2 linked regions of the Prochlorococcus marinus str. AS9601 genome follow. Each later gene encodes a partner of the first gene's protein in a complex. Links are inferred from orthologs where the notes say so. Each region holds a gene or a part of one and is shown on either strand. Other genes may lie near its edges. The genes, in order: pheT and pheS.

Region 1 (3,370 bases):
GCTAATGTAAGATCTCTTTGTTGCTTAGAGGTTAAACCTGTCATCCTTCTTGGTAGGATTTTTCCCCTCTCAGTTATGAATTTTTTTAGTAGTTCTACATCCTTATAGTCAATGGGATCTCCAGGTTTGATAGGTGATAATTGTTTTTTAAAAATTGAATTTGGCATGATTTAATTTAATTTGATTACTTAATTTCTTTGTGAATTGTCATTCTGTTTAAATGAGGATTAAACTTTTTTAGTTCTAATCTTTCAGTTGTATTTCTACGATTCTTTTCAGTAGTATATCTTGAAACACCATTTGATCTCTTAGGATCTGTGCTTGTCCTAGCTTCAGTACATTCCAGGGTCACTACAACTCTTGTCCCTTTTTTGGCCATTTTAATTAATACTTTATTGTATAATTTTCTATTGTACATCTTCAACAAACTTTTTTGAAGATATACTCATTTCTTTTATACTCATTGAATAAAAATATAAATGAAAGTTTCTCAAAATTGGTTGAATAATTTAGTAGAAATTACTTCTACTCCTGAAGATCTCTCTGAGAAATTGTCTATTGGTGGATTTGAGGTTGAATCATTAGAAGATTGTTCAGAAAATGTAAATGGTGTTGTTTTAGGTAAAGTGTTATCTGTTTTAAAACACGAAGGATCTGACAAGCTTTCAATTTGCCAAGTCGATATTGGTAATTCAAGGAATTTACAAATTATCTGTGGTGCTCGCAATATTAAACCAAATATTTATGTTTATATTGCTACTGTCGGCGCGAAATTAAATGCTGTTAATTTAAATATTAAAAGAAGCGAAATTAGAGGTGTCATGAGTGAAGGCATGATATGTTCACTGCAGGAACTAGGTTTAGAGGACTCTAGCGAAGGTATAGAGATCATTGATGAAGATTTAGCCTCAAAACATGAATTAGGCACTCCAGCGTCTGAATTGCTTCAATTAAATGATTTTATATATGATTTAGCCATTACAGCTAATAGACCTGACGGAATGTCAGTTTTGGGTATAGCCCGTGAAATTTCTGCCCTTTTAGAATCCACTTTAAATTCTCCTGAATTAAACCATAAATACAATATTCAATTACTTAAGGGAATTAAACTTTGTCCAGAGGCTATAGAATCGAACTGTATTTATACAATAAGCTGCATTGATGGAGTAAATGGAGATAAATTATCGCCAAATTGGCTTAAAGACCGTATAGAAAAATCAGGTATAAAATCTATTAATCTTCTAGTTGACTTGACAAATTATATTCTTTTAGAACAAGGTCAACCTTTGCATGCGTTTGATAAAGATAAACTTTCAAACTTAATTGGTAAGGAAGTTTCTCCAGAAGATTTCTCTGTAAGAAAAGGTAAGGATAATGAAAGACTTATTTGCTTAGATGGTAAAGAATATGACTTAAATGACAATATCACAGTCATTACTTGTTGTGATAAACCGGTAGCTATTGCAGGGGTGATAGGCGGTATAGAGACTTCTGTAACTAATACTACCTCATCTATTTACCTTGAAGGCGCTGTTTTTAATCCAGTTACTATAAGAAAATCTTCAAAGGCGGTTGGCATAAGAACAGAATCTAGCAGCAGGTATGAAAAAGGGATATCATCAAAAAATACGATTAGTGCAGTAACAAGGGCAATTAATCTTTTAGAACAATATTTTTGTATTAATTCACCAATCATCAATACTTCCAATTTAATAAGTAATGAGGATATATTTATTAAACTACGGAGAAATCGAATACATAAAATTCTTGGTCCATTAATAATTAACGATCAATCTGAAAAAAGAAATTTATCTGATAATGAAATAGTTGATAAATTAAAACTTATAGGTTGTACTTTAAAGAATAAAGAATATGGCTGGGATGTAGCAGTAATCCCTAATAGATCGCATGATTTAATAAGAGAAATAGATTTAATTGAAGAAATAGCGAGATTAATAGGGTATGACAGATTCGACTTAAAACTTCCCAATCCAATTAAGCCTGGAAAATTGTCATCAGAACAGTTGGCATTGAGAAAAGTAAAAAATGGTTTTATAGATAACGGTTTTAACGAGGTACTAAGCTACTCTCTTGTTCCTGAAGATAATGAAAAACTTATAAAGATTTCAAATCCTTTGTTATTAGAAACTAGCTGTCTTAGAAATAATATCTGGAAAGAACATTTGGAGATAGTGAACCGTAATATAAAAGCTGGACAAGAAAGTTGTTATATATTTGAAATTGGAAATGTTTTTCATAAAAAAACTGATTTCATTCAAGAAGAAGTTCTGAATGGTGCGATTTATGGAAATAAAAAATTTGGAAAATGGTTAAATTCGGGTAAGGATAATCATCTTAATTATTACCAGGCCAGAGGAAAATTAAAGGAGGCTTTATCATCTTTGAACATAAAAATTGATGATAAACCTACTGATTCAATTGATTTTCTTCATCCAGGAAGAACAGCGAAATTAATTATTGAAGGGAAAGATGCAGGTTATTTTGGTGAAATTCATCCCAAACTAATATTAGAAAAGAAGTCATTAAAAAAAGTTTATTTATTTAACATTAATGTTTCTAACCTCTTGGAAGCTAGTACAAGAAAAAATAAATGGATTCCAATATATAAGCAATACCCAATTGTTCCGAAAATGGAAAGAGATATAAATTTTGTTTTCAGTAAGAAATTTTTAATTAGCGATATAACATCACAGATAAGAAAAACTGGTAAAAATCTCTTAGAGGATGTAAATTTACTTGATGTTTTTGAAGATACTAAATTTGGAGAGGATCATATAAGTTATACATTTAGATTATCTTATAGAGATAAAGATAAAACATTATTGGACTCGGACATTACATCAATACATTCAAATATCATTTCTAATGTTGAAAAATGTTTCGACACGAAATTGCGGAATTAATTGTATTACTAATCTTATTTAAGACTATATTCTAGTCTAAATATAATTCTTATATAAGACAAATAATAATCGTATAAAACTAATTAATGTTGTATGATCATTTTCATGATCAATTTACTATCTCTACTTCTATCTTCAGTTTTGTGGGTGCAAGTCCCTCAGTGGTCAGATGATTGGTCAAAATGTGCTGTTGACATACCAGATGCTTCATGTCATTGGTACATAGCTGCACCAGATAATACTTTTGGCGAAGGATTTGATTGGGCTAGTGCTCCTTGGTTTGATGCTAACGGATTAAGTGACGTCCCTAGCATTGACAAACAAACAGCAATTGAAAAGCTTCAATCCAAGTAGTACTGTCTTTAAGGCAGTTCGGGAAATCATAAAAACCTTTGATATCAAGACTTTTTAAGAGTTATTATTTTCTTGGACATTGAAAGGACATA
Region 2 (3,126 bases), 390 kb from region 1 along the record:
GTATTTTGTTTGGATTAATTGGATATCAAGCACTTATGGGGGCTCTATTTATACAGGCATCCTCTCAAACAACTGGTCAATTGATAACTGCGACATCTGATATTCCAATTACTGGACTTGAAATATTATCAGTTCTCAGTAACACACAAGTTATTGCTGCTCATTTTTTTGGGCTTTGCTTTTCTTTATGGCTTTTAAGAAGGATTTATAAATGAATTATTAATTTTAGGTAAGTTTTCTAAATCACCTCTCCAAAATAAATCTGGTTCCACAGGTGTTAGAGATATTTTATTGTCTTGTATTTGAGATACGTCACTGGGCCAGTTCTTTGGGCCATAACCTTTTGATTTAAGATCTAAAACTACCTCACCTGCTAACCAATAATAATCGTCACCCCTTGGATCCTCCCTTTTGGAAAATTGATTTTTATATTTTCTTACTGATAATCTTGTCCAAGATAATTCTTTTATTTTGCTTTTGTCGCAAGGTGGTATATTCAAGTTTAATAGAAGTGAAGCAGGCCAACTATCGTTAATTGCTTGTTCGGCAATATTCATAGCAATTTCTCCAGCAGCTTCAAAATTCTTCCATTTAAAACTAGCAACACTTATTGCCATTGAAGGAACATTTTCTAAAGTGCCCTCCATGGCTGCAGCTACTGTCCCAGAACAAAATATATCTGTCCCTAAATTTGGACCGTGATTTATTCCAGATAGAATTAGATCAGGTTTATTATCCAATAGTTCAGATAGTGCTAATTTAACGCAATCAGCAGGCGTGCCAGAACATCCCCAAGCTTCAATTCCTTCCCCAAACAATTCGTCAGCTTTTTCCACTCTTAAAGGAGATTGTAAAGTTAGACCATGACCAGTAGCTGATCTTTCTTGGTCAGGACATACTACTTTTACTTTATGTCCTCTTTTTTGAGCTGATTTTGCTAATGCTCTTATCCCTGCAGCAAAAACACCATCATCATTGCTAATTAATATATTTAACGGTTTCATTAATCAATGCATTTTATTTATGGACAATATTTAAGTAAGATAAAGTGATACTTATTTTTACTATATCAGTGAGTCAAATTGAATCATTAAGTCAAATTGAGGGAAAACTAAATAATCTTTCTCTTGCAGCAAAAAAAAATATAGATAATCTTAATACCCATGAAGAGCTAGATCAATTAAAAGTTTCTTTGCTAGGAAAAAAAGGTGATTTGTCAGTTATCTTGAAAACAATGGGGCAATTATCTGCTACTGATAGGCCAATTGTTGGCCAGAAGGCAAACTTAATAAAGATAAATTTGCAAGAATTAATAACTGAAAAGAAAAACCAACTAAATAGTGAAGCTTTAGATAAAAAGATTAAAACAGAAAAAATTGATGTAACTATTCCTGCAATTGGAACACCACCAGGAAAAAAACATCCTTTAATATCAACTCAAGATGAAATAATAGATATTTTTTGTGGTTTAGGATACTCAGTAGAAAGTGGTCCTGAAATAGAAACTGATTTTTATAATTTTGAGTCTCTCAACATACCCAAGAATCACCCAGCAAGAGATATGCAGGATACTTTCTACTTAGATGAAAATCAACTTTTGAGGACCCATACTTCACCTGTTCAGATAAGGTACTTAGAGAATAATCCTCCTCCAGTAAGAATAATTGCTCCCGGGAGAGTATATAGGAGAGATGCAGTAGATGCTACTCATTCCCCTGTATTTAATCAGGTTGAGGTTTTATGTATCGATCAAGACATTAATTTTAGTCATTTAAGAGGAACAGTTCTTACATTTTTAAAAGCCTTTTTTGGAGATATTCCTGTAAGATTTAGAGCTAGTTATTTCCCATTTACTGAACCTTCAGCAGAAGTAGACGTCCAGTGGAAAGGTAAATGGTTAGAAGTAATGGGTTGCGGAATGGTTGATCCAAAGGTCTTAGAAAAATTAGGAATTGATTCTGAGAAATGGACTGGTTTTGCAGCAGGATTAGGAGTTGAGAGATTTTGTATGGTTAGACATCAGATCGATGACATCCGAAAATTTTATACAAATGATATTAGATTCTTAGAACAGTTCTAATAGTATTTAATTTTTAAATTAGGATTGTCCAACAAATTAGTTTAAGATAGTCCTAGTTTTAATTTTTTGATTGGTACGTAAAGCAGGACTAATCGTTAATGATGGAAAGGAACTAGCTGTTCAAACTGCAACTTCTGTTCAAAAAAAATTGGAAAAATCTAATTTTGAAGTTGTAAGAGTTAGTAGCTCCGGAGGGATGGTTGGTTTCGCAAATCCTGATCAACATGTACGTCCCTTGGGATATACGAATTGTGTCCCTGAGGGGTTTGACTCATCAATGGAATTCGCAATTGTTCTTGGCGGAGATGGGACTGTACTTTCTGCTGCAAGGCAAACGGCACCTGCTAAAGTTCCAATTCTTACAATAAATACTGGTCATTTAGGATTTCTTGCGGAAGCTTACTTATCTAACCTAGATGAGGCTATAGATAAAATAATTGCTGGAAATTGGGATATTGAAGAAAGAACTTGCTTTATCATTAGCGTAATGAGGAATGATCAGAGGAGATGGGAGTCTCTTTGCCTTAATGAGATGGCTCTTCATAGAGAACCTCTAACAAGTATGTGTCACTTTGAAATTTCTATAGGTCGACATGCTCCTGTGGATATTTCAGCTGATGGAGTAATTTTATCTACTCCAACTGGTTCTACCGCCTATTCTCTAAGTGCTGGAGGACCAGTTATCACACCTGATTGTCCAGTCGTGCAATTAACTCCAATTGCTCCACATTCATTGGCATCTAGGGCATTGGTTTTTAATGATTCAGAGCCAGTAACTGTTTTTCCTGCAACTCCTGAAAGATTAGTAATGGTTGTTGATGGCAATGCTGGTTGTTATGTTTGGCCTGAAGATAGGGTTTTAATAAGAAAAAGTAAACACTCAGTAAAATTTATTAGACTTGAAGATCACGAATTTTTCCAAGTTTTAAGAAATAAACTTGGTTGGGGTTTACCCCATGTGGCTAAACCTGAAAAATAACAATTATTTGAATTTATTTTTTCCCTGTTAATAGAAAAACAGGATTATTTGGTTCTAGTCTCATTCC

Evidence for each region.
Region 2: the proteins of pheT (region 1) and pheS are in contact, whole or in part, in a crystal structure (PDB 6P24), measured with the Escherichia coli proteins. The link is inferred for Prochlorococcus marinus str. AS9601 from one-to-one orthologs.

Annotation. Positions count from the first base shown.
Region 1 is NC_008816.1:861,773-865,142, reverse strand. Bases 172-3,201 are described here. They hold pheT (phenylalanine--tRNA ligase subunit beta), read left to right. Parts: upstream 172-479; coding sequence 480-2,924; downstream 2,925-3,201. Other genes in these bases: A9601_RS13855 (hypothetical protein), read left to right, coding at 3,030-3,201; rpmG (50S ribosomal protein L33), read right to left, coding at 185-379. In the rest of the region: rpsR (30S ribosomal protein S18), read right to left, coding at 1-167; more of A9601_RS13855, read left to right, coding at 3,202-3,278.
Region 2 is NC_008816.1:1,252,548-1,255,673, reverse strand. What follows is about bases 291-3,076. They hold pheS (phenylalanine--tRNA ligase subunit alpha), read left to right. Parts: upstream 291-1,072; coding sequence 1,073-2,080; downstream 2,081-3,076. Other genes in these bases: A9601_RS16050 (bifunctional cobalt-precorrin-7 (C(5))-methyltransferase/cobalt-precorrin-6B (C(15))-methyltransferase), read right to left, coding at 3,073-3,076; A9601_RS16055 (NAD(+) kinase), read left to right, coding at 2,151-3,059; surE (5'/3'-nucleotidase SurE), read right to left, coding at 291-1,004. In the rest of the region: A9601_RS16070 (DUF3611 family protein), read left to right, coding at 1-215; more of surE, read right to left, coding at 195-290; more of A9601_RS16050, read right to left, coding at 3,077-3,126.